2 regions of the Cellulomonas sp. KRMCY2 genome follow, and region 2 is predicted to be linked to the other one. Evidence: riboswitches for the same ligand, from Rfam matches in the RefSeq annotation. Region 2 holds a riboswitch; the other holds the start of a gene.
The links. A riboswitch is a leader RNA that binds a small molecule or an ion and turns the genes downstream of it on or off. The one in region 2 is predicted to bind cyclic di-AMP.
Positions count from the first base shown of each region.

Region 1: it holds a riboswitch for cyclic di-AMP, as region 2 does, so the genes downstream of both, K415_RS0117525 (C40 family peptidase) here and K415_RS0103150 (C40 family peptidase) in region 2, are expected to answer to the same signal.

Region 1 covers NZ_JAGF01000001.1:3,717,002-3,723,028, forward strand. The annotation lists gene K415_RS23025 (alpha/beta-hydrolase family protein) at 1-1,274, shown strand, start outside; cyclic di-AMP (ydaO/yuaA leader) riboswitch at 1,408-1,588, shown strand; gene K415_RS0117525 (C40 family peptidase) at 1,590-2,333, shown strand; gene K415_RS0117530 (4Fe-4S binding protein) at 2,374-3,804, opposite strand; gene K415_RS0117535 (hypothetical protein) at 3,833-4,258, opposite strand; gene K415_RS24110 (hypothetical protein) at 4,532-4,675, shown strand; gene K415_RS0117555 (cation-translocating P-type ATPase) at 4,779-6,027, shown strand, end outside.
Region 2 covers NZ_JAGF01000001.1:630,009-636,035, reverse strand. The annotation lists gene K415_RS0103165 (sugar MFS transporter) at 1-1,232, opposite strand, end outside; gene serC (phosphoserine transaminase) at 1,267-2,406, opposite strand; gene K415_RS0103155 (metal-dependent transcriptional regulator) at 2,504-3,247, shown strand; cyclic di-AMP (ydaO/yuaA leader) riboswitch at 3,360-3,518, shown strand; gene K415_RS0103150 (C40 family peptidase) at 3,569-4,276, shown strand; gene K415_RS0103145 (HNH endonuclease) at 4,448-5,047, shown strand; gene K415_RS0103140 (universal stress protein) at 5,127-6,027, shown strand, end outside.

The DNA of each region.
Region 1 (6,027 bases), 3.1 Mb from region 2:
TCACGGCGATGGGGGCGGTCGGCCTGGCCGCCGCGGAGCGTCGCATCGCGCACGCCGCGGACGCCGCCATCCGCCGGGTGACCGGTCGCGCCGGACACGGCTCCATCCCGAGCCACCTCGCGTCCGTCGCCGTCATCGGTGCAGGGCTCTACGGCGTCGGGGCGAGGTACTACCGACGGGTCGAGGCGGCAGCATCCGCCGTCGACGGGACGCTCGCAGCCCCCCCGGACTCACCGCACGTCAGTGGCGGCCCGGGCAGCGTCGTCGCCTGGGGACCGCTCACCCGCCAACCTCGTCGTCACCTGACGTCCGTCACCACGGCCGGCAGGATCGAGTCGGTGATGGGTCGGGCCGCGCGCGAGCCGATCCGGGTCTACGTCGGTCTCACGAGCGGGCCGACGGTCGCCGACCGCATCCAGCTGGCCCTGACCGAGCTCGAGCGCACCGGGGCCCTGGACCGGTCCGTGCTCGTGCTGGTCTCCCCCACGGGGACCGGGTACGTCAACTACGCAGCAAGCTCGGCCTGGGAGTACCTCACCGGTGGAGACTGCGCGTCGCTCGCCCTGCAGTACTCGCTGCGCCCCTCGATCCTGTCCCTCGACCGGGTGGACGACGGCCGGGAGCAGAACGGGGCCATGTGGACGGCAGTGGCGGAGGTCCTCGCCCGACGGGCCCCGGCCGACCGCCCACGCGTCGTCCTGTTCGGCGAGAGCCTCGGAGCCCACACCAGCCAGGACGCGTTCCTGCACACCGGTACCCGTGGCCTGCAGGCGCACTTCGTCGAGCGTGCACTGTGGCTCGGGACCCCGCACGCGAGCGGTTGGGCACACGAGGTCCGCGACCCCGCTCGCACGGACGTCCGGCCCGGAGAGGTCCTGCAGGTCGCCTGCGCCGATGACCTCGACCACCTCGATCCGACCGCTGCGGCAGCCGCCCGCTACCTCCTGCTCGCGCACGACGACGACGGGGTCAGCCTGTTCAGCCCGGACCTGCTCGTCCGAAGCCCCACCTGGCTGAGCGACAGCCGGCCCCCGGCGGTACCCGCTCAGGCCGGTTGGTCGACCCCGATCACCTTCCTGCAGACCGCCATCGACACGAAGAACGCCGTGGACGCGACTCCCGGGGAGTTCGTCGCCACCGGGCACGACTACCGAGCCGACATCGCCCGGGCGGTGCGCTTCGCCTTCGGCCTCCCGTGCACCGACGAACAGCTCGCCGACGTCGAGTCCGCCCTGCGCCGCGAGGAGCTGGACCGAGCCGCCACCTGGTCGTGAGGCGATCATCGGCGCTGCCGCCGGCCTCGGGGCGGTCCTGGAAGGGTGCCGGCGGTGGCGTGGTCGTTATCCATCCGTGACTTTCGGGGCTCCGTATGCCTACCATGTGCCCGCTCCGGGGTCCGGAGCGGCCTGAGGTGGACCGCCGAGTCCTGTCACCACCGAGGGTCCTGGTACGAGCTCGCTGGCAGGAGCGGGGGAACCACATCGTGGGCGCCGGTCATGGCGTCCTTGGGGTGAAGCCGGAGAGATCCGGCCGGGCGAACTCCCGTCCGAACCCGACAGCTCACCTCGTAGGCGACCGGAGAGGTTGTCATGCCTACAGGTCCGCTCCCCCCACGCCATCGCGCGGTCGGCATCGCCCGCAACCCGCTGCATGTCGCGGCAGCCGGCGTCGCCGAGTCGCTCGACCGGATCGGCCGTCGCGGCGTCGTCGCCGTCGGGGCCTCGGGCCTCCTGGTCTCGATGCTGGGCGCCCCGGCGTCAGCGGCGGTGCGCACGGACCACCCGTCGGTCGACACCCGCGCCCTGACCGCCTTGGCGCGCGAGGCGCTGGCCGTCTCGCCCCGCGTGTCGGTGCCCGCGGATGCCGTCTGGACGTTCGACGCCCCCGTGATCAGCGTCGAGGCGGACCCGCCGCCCCCGCCGCCTGCCCCCGAGCCGGTCTCGCGCAGCACCGAGCAGGCACCCGCGGCGGCCATCGGCGCCGCTGCCCCGGCCTCCGCGAACGGCAGCGCGATCGTCGAGATCGCCTCGCGCTACGTGGGCGTCCCCTACGTGTACGGCGGCACGACCCCGGACGGTTTCGACTGCTCAGGGTTCACGTCCTACGTGTACGCCCAGATCGGCATCACCCTGCCCCGCACCTCGGGCGACCAGCGGTATGCCGGCACCGAGGTCGCAGCCGCCGACGCCCAGCCCGGAGACCTGATCTGGTCCCCTGGCCACATCTCGATCTACGCCGGCGGCAACCTCCAGATCGACTCACCCGTGCCCGGCCAGGCGATCCAGATCCGGGAGATCTGGCAGTCCAACCCGGTCTTCATCCGGGTCGGCTGATCCGGGGCGGGTCGTCACGACCGCACCGGGTGCGGCGTCCTCACATGCGGTGGGCCATCGGCAGCAGGAAGAAGTAGACGTTGACGGCCCCGAGCAGGGCAATGATCACCGCGTACGGCACCACGGTGCCCCGGCGTCGGGCCGCAGTCCGGTACCGACGGCGGGCGATCCGCCCGGCCGTGTACAGCGAGGCGGCAACCCCCAGGGCCAGGAGCGCGAACTGCAGCGCCTGGATGGTGCCGGCGCCGACCAGAGCGGGATCGCCGACCACAGGCGCGTCGCCGAACAGGCCGGCGACCGTGTAGTACACCGAACCGCCCTCGGCCAGCAGGTGGAACAGGTTGTGGGCCAGGTGCCCCGCCACGTCCAGCGGGATCAGGGCGTAGCCGAAGCGGGCGAAGTTCTGTCGGGTGGTCTCCAGGTTCGTCCCCGCGGCGGCTCGTGACGCGAGGGCCAGCAGCCCGACGGGGAGGGTGACGGCGAGCGCGAAGGCGACCGTGAAGATGACCGGGTAGCTGGTGATCCCGGTGGTCGTCTCGATCCAGGTCAGCACGTCGTTCCAGACCTCGAGCATGGTGATGTTCTGGATCAGGACGATCCCCATGATCGCCATCGCGAGGTACGACTCTTCGATCTTGGGCTTGTTGATGAACCACAGCTCGCTGGTGGGCTTCCGCAGCCGCACCGCGATCGCGTCGTTGGGGCAGGACTTGATGCAGTTGGCGCACAGGTTGCAGTTGGCGCTGTCCTCCATCGTCCGGGGAAAGGTGAACAGGGGGCATCCGGCGACCTTGTCGTTGCCGTTGTAGCAGACTGCCTTGGCCTTGCACGTCCTGCAGATCTCGCTGTCCGCGCGCAGCTCGACCATGCCGACGCGCGCGTAGTTGCCCGACATGCCGCCGAGGAAGCACAGGTACCGGCAGAAGGTCCGGCGCTGGAAGAGGGCACCGGAGGCGATGACGGCCGTGGTCAGGATCAGGACCAGGACGCCTGAGCCCCACGGCGACTCCACCACACCCCAGACATGGTCCGCCCAGGTGATCAGGAGGAACGAGGCGTCGATGATCCAGATGCCGTATCGCTTCAGGAAGACCGGGACCGGGCGGTTGACCCCGACCCACTTCTGGACGAAGTCCGAGATCGCACCGAACGGACAGACCGCGCACCAGAACCGGCCCAGGAGCACGAACACGATCGGGATCAGCGGCCACCACAGCACCCACATCAGTGCCGTGCCCGCGTTGTCGTGGGCCGCATCGGGACCGGCCAGCAGCTGGAAGGCCACCAGGCCGAAGACCCCGGCGACCGGCACCTGGAGCACCCCCGGATACCACCGGCTGCGCAGCACGCCGGCCACGAAGCGGTTGGTCATCAGGTTGCGGCCGACCGGCGCAGGAGTCGTGTCTGGCGTCTCGTCAGGGTCGACAGAGCCATCCCGGACGGTCGGTGCGGGCAGCGTGATGGTCGGCATCTCTGGTCCTCGGAGAGTGGATGGGCGATCAGGCGGCGGACGGGACGGTCGTGCGGGCCGCTGGGCCGCGGCGGACCTTCGGCGGCGTCCGGCGGCGCAGGATCGCCGCGGCAGCCAGGACGGCCACGTTGATGAGTGCGAACGAGCCCAGGACCAGAGCCCGGGGGCGCGGTGTCCGCTCGGAGTGCTCCTCGCCAGGGATGGCAACCTCCTGATGGTCGGAGTCGGTCATCTCCTCGTGTTCCGGCTCGCCGTCGGCCGGCGCGACTGCTTCCTGGTGGTCCGAGGGCGACATCTCTCCGTGCTCGGCGACCGGCGGGTCGTCGTCGAGGACGGGCCGGCCGAGTCCTGTGGACACCGGACCGAAGGGAGCCGCCGATGCCATGGGAGCAGCGGCTCCGAGCAGCAGGGCCGCCAGGACGACGGTGCGTGCGAGACGTGCGGGGTGGCGCATCGTGGGGCTCCTCGACGTGGGGCGACACGCCACTGTCCCGGCACCACGGACGCGCGGCCCGGGACTCGTGGGACCCGAGCCGGGTTCTTCATCGGACCTTCATCGTTCGCGCCCACCAGTCACCGGCGCCGATCTGCGTGCACCACGGGCCCATCGCCATCTCCTGACGTTCGACGAGCATCTGGTGGCGCCCGGGACCATGAAGGTTCGCTGAAGATCCGCCCGAGAGGCCCCCCGTCCGGTCCGGATCGGCCGACCAGCGGCTAGCGTCGGATGGCGCGCCGGATCGTCGGCGCAGGTGCCACGACGTGGCGTCCGCAGGAGCGTGCGGGGATCCGCAGGCACGTCACCGAGGGAGAGAGCCCGATGACCACCACGAGCTACGACGTGGCCGACGCGACCGGGCCCGGCTCGTGAAGGCCGCCGCCATCGGCCGACTGACCGCCTATGCGGTGGTCCTGGCCATCGCCTTCGCCGTCGCGTACGCGCTCGGCTCCGCCCTCCAGGCCTGAGGACCACCATGACCACGACCGACCTGACGACGACGGGCAGCGGACCGCTCGACGACACCGTGACCACCATCGAGCTGGCCATCGGCGGGATGACCTGCGCGTCGTGCTCAGCCCGGATCGAGAAGAAGCTCAACAAGATCGACGGCGTGACCGCAACGGTCAACTTCGCGATGGAGTCGGCCAAGGTGGCATTCACCACCCCGATCACCGTCGACCGCCTCATCTCGGCCGTCGAGGAGGCCGGGTACACGGCTGCTCCCCCGCCGCCGCCCACGCCTGCCACCTCTGCCGGGGGCACCACGGCGGCGGCCGAGCAGGTCGGCACCCACGACGACCCCGTCGACGCCCTGCGCCGACGTCTGGTGATCTCGGCCGTCCTGACGGCTCCGGTCCTGGCGTTGGCGATGATCCCGCCGCTGCAGTTCGACAACTGGCAGTGGCTCTCCCTGACGCTTGCCGCGCCCGTCGTCGTCTGGGGTGCGCTGCCGTTCCACCGAGCGGCCTGGAAGAACCTGCGGCACGCCACCGCGACCATGGACACCTTGATCTCGATGGGCGTCCTCGCGGCCTTCCTGTGGTCCCTGTGGGCCCTGTTCCTCGGGGACGCCGGCATGCCGGGGATGCGGATGGACTTCACGCTCTTCCCCGAGCCCGGCGCCGGGAGCACGGAGATCTACCTGGAGATCGCCGCGGCCCTCGCCGTGTTCATCCTGTTGGGCCGGTACTTCGAGGCCCACGCCAAACGGCGCTCCGGAGCAGCCCTGCGGGCGCTTCTCGAGCTGGGCGCCAAAGACGTCGCCGTGCTGCGCGCGACCGCAGCCGGCGACGTCGAGACCCGGATCCCGATCGACCAGCTCGAGGTCGGCGACCGGTTCGTCGTGCGGCCCGGGGAGAAGATCGCCACCGACGGCGTCGTCGTCGAGGGCTCCTCGGCGATCGACGCCGCGTTGCTGACCGGTGAGTCCGTACCGGTCGAGGTCGGTCCGGGCGACCCCGTCACCGGTGCGACCGTCAATGCCGGCGGCCGGCTCGTCGTCGAGGCGACACGCGTCGGCGCCGACACCAAGCTCGCGCAGATCGCGCGGCTCGTGGTGGACGCGCAGTCCGGCAAGGCGGCCGTCCAGCGGCTCGCTGACCGGCTCTCGGCGGTCTTCGTCCCGATAGTCATCGCGCTGTCGGTGGGCACCCTCGGGTTCTGGCTCGGCCTGACCGGGGACGTCGTCTCGGCGTTCACCGCTGCGGTCGCGGTGCTGATCA
Region 2 (6,027 bases):
ACCGCCGGGGTGCGCTCGGTGGCCTGGACGCGGCGAACCGTGCGGAGGCCAAGGCCGGTGGCCGTCGCGCCGACGACGATGAGCAGCGGGACGAGCAGGAACGCCGTGTGCGGGCCGAAGACGTCCGCGAGCGAGCCGAGCAGGAACGGCGCGATCCCGACCGCCCCACCGATCCCGAGCGAGGAGCGACTCTGGGCCTTGTCGGGCCGGCCGTCCGACGCGCGCATGACCAGGGAGATGGCCAGCGGGAAGTGCGTGCCGTAGCCGAGCCCGGCCAGGACCAGCCCGGCGATCGCGAGGGTCGGCGACGTGGCGACCCAGAACAGCAGCCAGCCCGCCGCTGCCACCGCGAACCCGACGAGCAGCAGCTTCTCCGGGGCCTTGCGCCGGGAGAGCGGACCGACGATGAAGCGGGACACGGACATCCCGATCACCAGTGCGGAGACCGATGCGGCCGCGACGGAGCCGGGGGCGTCGGTCCGTCGGGCCAGCAGGTCCGAGGCCCAGAAGGTCGTGGAGAACTCGATCCCCACCCCGCACACGAGCGCGACCCAGAAGAACCAGAACGCGGTGCTGAAGCCCCGCCCCGCCCGGCCCTGGGCCGCTGCGTCGGTCGCCGAACGGTCGACGATGCCCCGCCCCAGCGGACCGGACGCGCTGAGCGAGGCCATCGCCAGCGCGGCAACGACCGCCAGGAGGGCGGTGAGGCCGACGGCGGGGCGCCATCCCCAGCCGAGACCCACCGCCGTGCCCAGCGCGAGCGGCGCGAGGAGCCCGACGGCGGCTCCCATCGCGTTCGCCTCGGTGACCGCGGCCGCCCCGGCCGGGCCATGGTGGAGGGAGAGCGCGGGCTGGGCCGCCGAGATGGTCAGGTTGCCGCCGATGGCGATCACGAAGCAGCTCGCGAGCGTCTCGGGCAGGCTCGAGCCGGACAGCAGGAGGGCGATCCCGGTCAGCAGGAAGGCCGACCCGGTCAGCGACATGGCCCGCCGGCCGAAGCGCTGGGCGACCTGCGAGCTCACCAGACCGGACAGGATCGTGCCGCACGCCATCGCGGTGCCGTGCAGCCCGGCCAGCCCGCGCGAGATGCCCTGCTCGTCGGCGATCAGGGGAACCGCGGGGGAGAAGCAGTAGAGGTACCAGCCCCAGGTGATGAACGGCGCGTAGAGCGTCAGGGTCAGCCGGTCCCGCACGAGCCGTGGGACCAGCAGATCGTCACGGGTCCGGCTCACCTCGGGGCCATGGCGGAGCTCGGCCTGCCGGTGGTCATCCGAGCCGCTCGACGACGTGGTCGATGCAGGTCGTCAGCGCACGGACGTCGGCCGGGTCGATCGCCGGGAACATGGCGACCCGGATCTGGTTGCGGCCGAGCTTGCGGTAGGCCTCGATGTCGACGATGCCGTGCCGGCGCAGGACCGCGCACAGCACGGCGGCGTCGACCGACGGGTCGAGGTCGATCGTGCCGACGACGGTGCTGCGGGCGGCCGGGTCCGCGACGAACGGCGAGGCCCAGTCCCGGGCCTGCGCCCAGCCGTACAGGTGGCGTGCGGACTCGGCGGTGCGCGCCGTCGCCCAGGGCAGGCCGCCGTGCTCGAGCATCCAGTCGATCTGCTCGGCCAGCATCACGAGCGTCGCGATGGCCGGTGTGTTGAGGGTCTGGTCGAGGCGCGAGCTCGCGATCGCCGTGGTCAGCGAGAGGAAGTTCGGCATCCACCGGCCGGCGGCGCTGATCTGCTCGGCCCGCTCGATCCCGGCCGGCGAGCACAGCGCCAGCCACAGCCCGCCGTCGGACGCGAACGACTTCTGCGGCGCGAAGTAGTAGACGTCGGTCTGCGACACGTCGACCGGCAGTCCGCCGGCGCCCGACGTCGCGTCGACCAGGACGATCGCCTCGCCGGCCGTGCCTGCCGGGCGGACCACGGGTGCCGCGACACCGGTCGACGTCTCGTTGTGGGCCCACGCGTAGGTGTCGATGCCGGCCTCGGGCTCGGGCAGCGCGAGCCTGCCGGGCTCGGCCGTCCGCACCGTGGGTGTGCCGAGGAACGGCGTGCGCTGGACGGCGCGCGCGAAGGTCGTGCCGAACTCGCCGTGCGCGCACAGCTGCGCGCGGTCGACGATCAGGCTGAACGTCGCGAGGTCCCAGAACGCCGTCGACCCACCGTTGCCCAGCACCACCTCGTAGCCGTCGGGCAGCGCGAACAGCTCGGCGAGACCGGCCCGTACCCGGCCGACGACGGCGCGAACCGGGGCCTGCCGGTGGGACGTGCCGAGCAGGGTGCCACCGACGGCCGCCAAGGCCTCGACCTGCGCCGCGCGCACCTTGGACGGGCCGGAGCCGAAGCGTCCGTCCTGGGGCAGCAGGCGCGCGGGGACGTCGATCGTCGTGGGGTCGGTCGTGGGGGTCACAGCACAACTCTAGGCCGCGCGAACGTGCTGCACCGGAGGGTCGCGCCGCACCGTAGCCTTGGGCCCGACGGCACCGGTCACAGAAAGGGCGCCACGCGTGAGCGATCTCATCGACACCACCGAGATGTACCTGCGGACCATCTTCGAGCTGGCCGAGGAGGGCATCGTCCCGCTGCGCGCACGCATCGCCGAGCGGCTCGGGCACTCCGGGCCGACGGTGTCGCAGACCGTCGCCCGGATGGAGCGCGACGGCCTGGTGGTCGTCAGCGGCGACCGCCACCTCGAGCTCACGGAGGCCGGCCACCTCAAGGCCACCCGGGTCATGCGCAAGCACCGGCTGGCCGAACGCCTGCTGACCGACGTGATCGGGCTGGACTGGGCCTTCGTGCACGACGAGGCCTGCCGCTGGGAGCACGTGATGAGCGACCGGGTCGAGCGCCGGCTGGTCGAGATCCTCGACCATCCCCAGCGCTCGCCGTACGGCAACCCGATCCCCGGGCTCGCCGAGCTGGGCGAGCACCTGCCGGCCGAGGGCTTCCTCGACGGGGTCATCAGCCTCGTCCACCTGGTCGACCTGCCGGCGTTCGCGCCGGGCAGCGAGCCTGCTGCGCCGCACGAGTCGGTCATCGCGCGGCTGGGCGAGCCGGTGCAGACCGACACGGAGCTGCTGGAGCGGCTCGCCGCGGCCGGGGTGGTGCCCGGGGCGCGCGTGACGATCGAGCGCGGCGAGGGGGTCGTCACCGTCGGCGTGCCCGGCGCGGAGCACGTCCTCGACCTGCCGGACGACATCGCGCGCCACGTCTTCGTGAGTGTGACGAACGAATCACTCGCCGTTCCGTGACCTGAGCGTGACATTTCAGCGAACGGTCGGGTACTGTCTGGGTTGCTCCTCCGAACCCTCCTCGGTGGATGCCCTCGGTCGGTTTCGCCTAGTCCTGCCACCGACTGAGGTTTCGTACGAACCGCTGGCAGGAGCGGGGGAACCACCATCGGGCGCCGGAGACGGCGTCCTTGGGGTGAAGCCGCGTGAGCACCGGAAACGGTGTGATCGAGGCCGGGTGATCTCCCACCCGAACCCGACAGCTCACCTCGTAGGCGTTCGGAGAGGTATCGCGTGACCGTCAGCCCCCCGCGTGCGCGCCATCGCGCAGCACGTCGCCCCGTGACCCCACTGGACGACTTCGCGACAGCCGCCACCGGCAGCTTCGCCTCCGTCGGCCGCAAGTCCGCTGTCGTCGCCGCCTCCGGTGGCCTGATGATGACGATGGCCATGCCGGCCTCTGCGGCCCCGGCCGAGGGCCCGTCCAACGTCCTTCCGGCCGTCGACGTCTCGGCCCTGACCGCCCAGGCCCGCGCCGCTCTGGCGACCTCGCCGATCGTCTCGGTCCCGGTGGACGCCGCATGGTCGTTCGACGCCCCCGACATCACTGTCGTCGCGAACCCGGAGCCTGAGCCCGTCGTGGTCCGCACGACGTCGACGTCGCGGTCCGCCGACCGGGTCGAGGTCGCGTCCAACCCGATCCCGCAGACCGTCGAGGGCAACGCCGTCCTCGAGGTCGCTGCCCGCTACGTCGGGACGCCGTACGTCTCCGGTGGCACGACGCCCGACGGCTTCGACTGCTCCGGCTTCACCTCGTACGTGTACGGGCAGCTGGGTATCTCGCTGTCGCACGCATCGGCGGACCAGCGGTACGCCGGCGTCGTCGTCTCACGGGCCGACGCGCTGCCGGGCGACCTGATCTGGTCCCCGGGCCACGTCGGCATCTACGCCGGTGGCAACACGCAGATCGACTCCCCGCGGCCTGGCAAGACGATCCAGTTCCGCGACATCTGGCAGAGCAACCCGATCTTCATCCGCGTCACCGGCTGACGGCGCAGCACCCGTACGGCACGACCCCGGACCGATCGGTCCGGGGTCGTCCTGTGTCCGACCGACGGCGGTCGCGCAGGTGTCTGTCGTACGCTGTCAGCGCTGCTCCACCAGCCGGACCCGCGCAGCCAGCCGGGGCCGACCGCTCCGGTCAGGGAGACCGCCGTGCTGATGACCCGCGAGTCGACGGGCGGTCCGCCTGCGCTCCCCGCCCCGCACCAGGTGCAGCACGGGCCCGCCGACGGGTCGGCCGCGGCCCGGGTGCATCCCTCCGCCGCCCTGCGTCGCGCGCTCCTGCTCAATGCGAGCCGCGAGCCGCTCTGCGTGGTGAGCGTGCACCGCGCGGTCAGCCTCGTGCTCAGTGGCAAGGCTGTCGTCCTCGAGACGGACGGTCAGCTGCTCCGCTCGGAGCGCTTGTGCCTGCCGGCCCCGCAGGTCCTGTGCCTGACGCGCTACGTCCATGTGCCGTTCCGGGGGACCGTCCCGCCCAGCCGGCGCACCGTCCTGCAGCGGGACGGGCACCGGTGCGCCTACTGCGCGGGACCGGCGGACACCGTCGACCACGTGCATCCCCGCTCGCGCGGTGGCCTGCACCAGTGGACGAACGTGGTGGCGGCCTGCTCGCGCTGCAACCACCGCAAGGCCGACCGGTTGCTGTCCGAGATCGGGTGGCAGCTGCTGATCGCACCGACGGTACCCCGGGGCGGGTCCGCGCTGCTCGCTGTAACGGTTCGCCCGCATCCCTCCTGGTCCGCCTACCTTGCCTCCTGACCGGCGCCCGCGTCGTTAGGACCCGCGGCGCGGCGATCCGGGGCAGACTGGCCCCAGGGGCAGTCGCACAGGAGGCAGCATGACTCACGAAGACGTGGTCCTGGTGGGTGTGGACGGTTCGCCGGCGAGCCTCCACGCAGTCGACTGGGCCGCCGCGCTGGCCAAGGTGCACGGCTTCGGCCTGCACCTCGTCTGTTCGTACTCGATGCCGTCCTTCACCGCTGCCGCGCTCGACGGGGGCTACGCCGCCCTCGACGACACGGCCATCGCCGAGGGCGCCCGTGCTGTCCTCGACGAGGCCGTCGCGCGCATCGCGCCGACAGGTGTCCGGACGACGTCGGCCGTGGCGACAGGCGATGCGGCAGCGATCCTGGTCGAGCTCTCCCGGGGTGCGGCGGCAGTGGTCGTCGGGACCCGTGGTCGCGGTGGCTTCGCCGAGCGGCTCCTCGGTACTGTCTCCTCCGCCCTGCCGGCGCACGCCCACTGCCCGACGGTCGTCGTGCCGTTCCGGCCCGAGAAACCCGCCGCGAGCTCGCGGGGTACCGGGACGACGCCGCAGGAGGCCGCCACAGGCCCGCAGGAGCCCGTCACGGGCCCCGAGGTGGCCGTCGCGGGCGGATGGGCGATCGGTGCACCGAGTGAGGACGCTGCGGGCCGGCCGGTGGTCCGCAGGATCGTGGTCGGTGTTGACGGCTCGCCCGCCGCGGAGGCTGCTCTCACCCGGGCGGTCCACGAGGCCGAGATCTGGGGCGCCGAGCTCACGGCGCTCGCCGCGGTCCCGGTCGGGACCGGTGCGGGCATCCTGGCCTGGCTGCCCGCCGCCGTCGACCACGAGGCCGTGCTCCGTGACGTCGCCGAGGGCCTCGACGTGGTGGTCGACCGTGCCCTCGCCGACCATCCGGGCGTCCAGGTCCGTCGGCACGTGCTGGACGGCACAGGTGCCGCGTTGCTGACCGAGTTCTCGTCGGCCGTCGACCTCG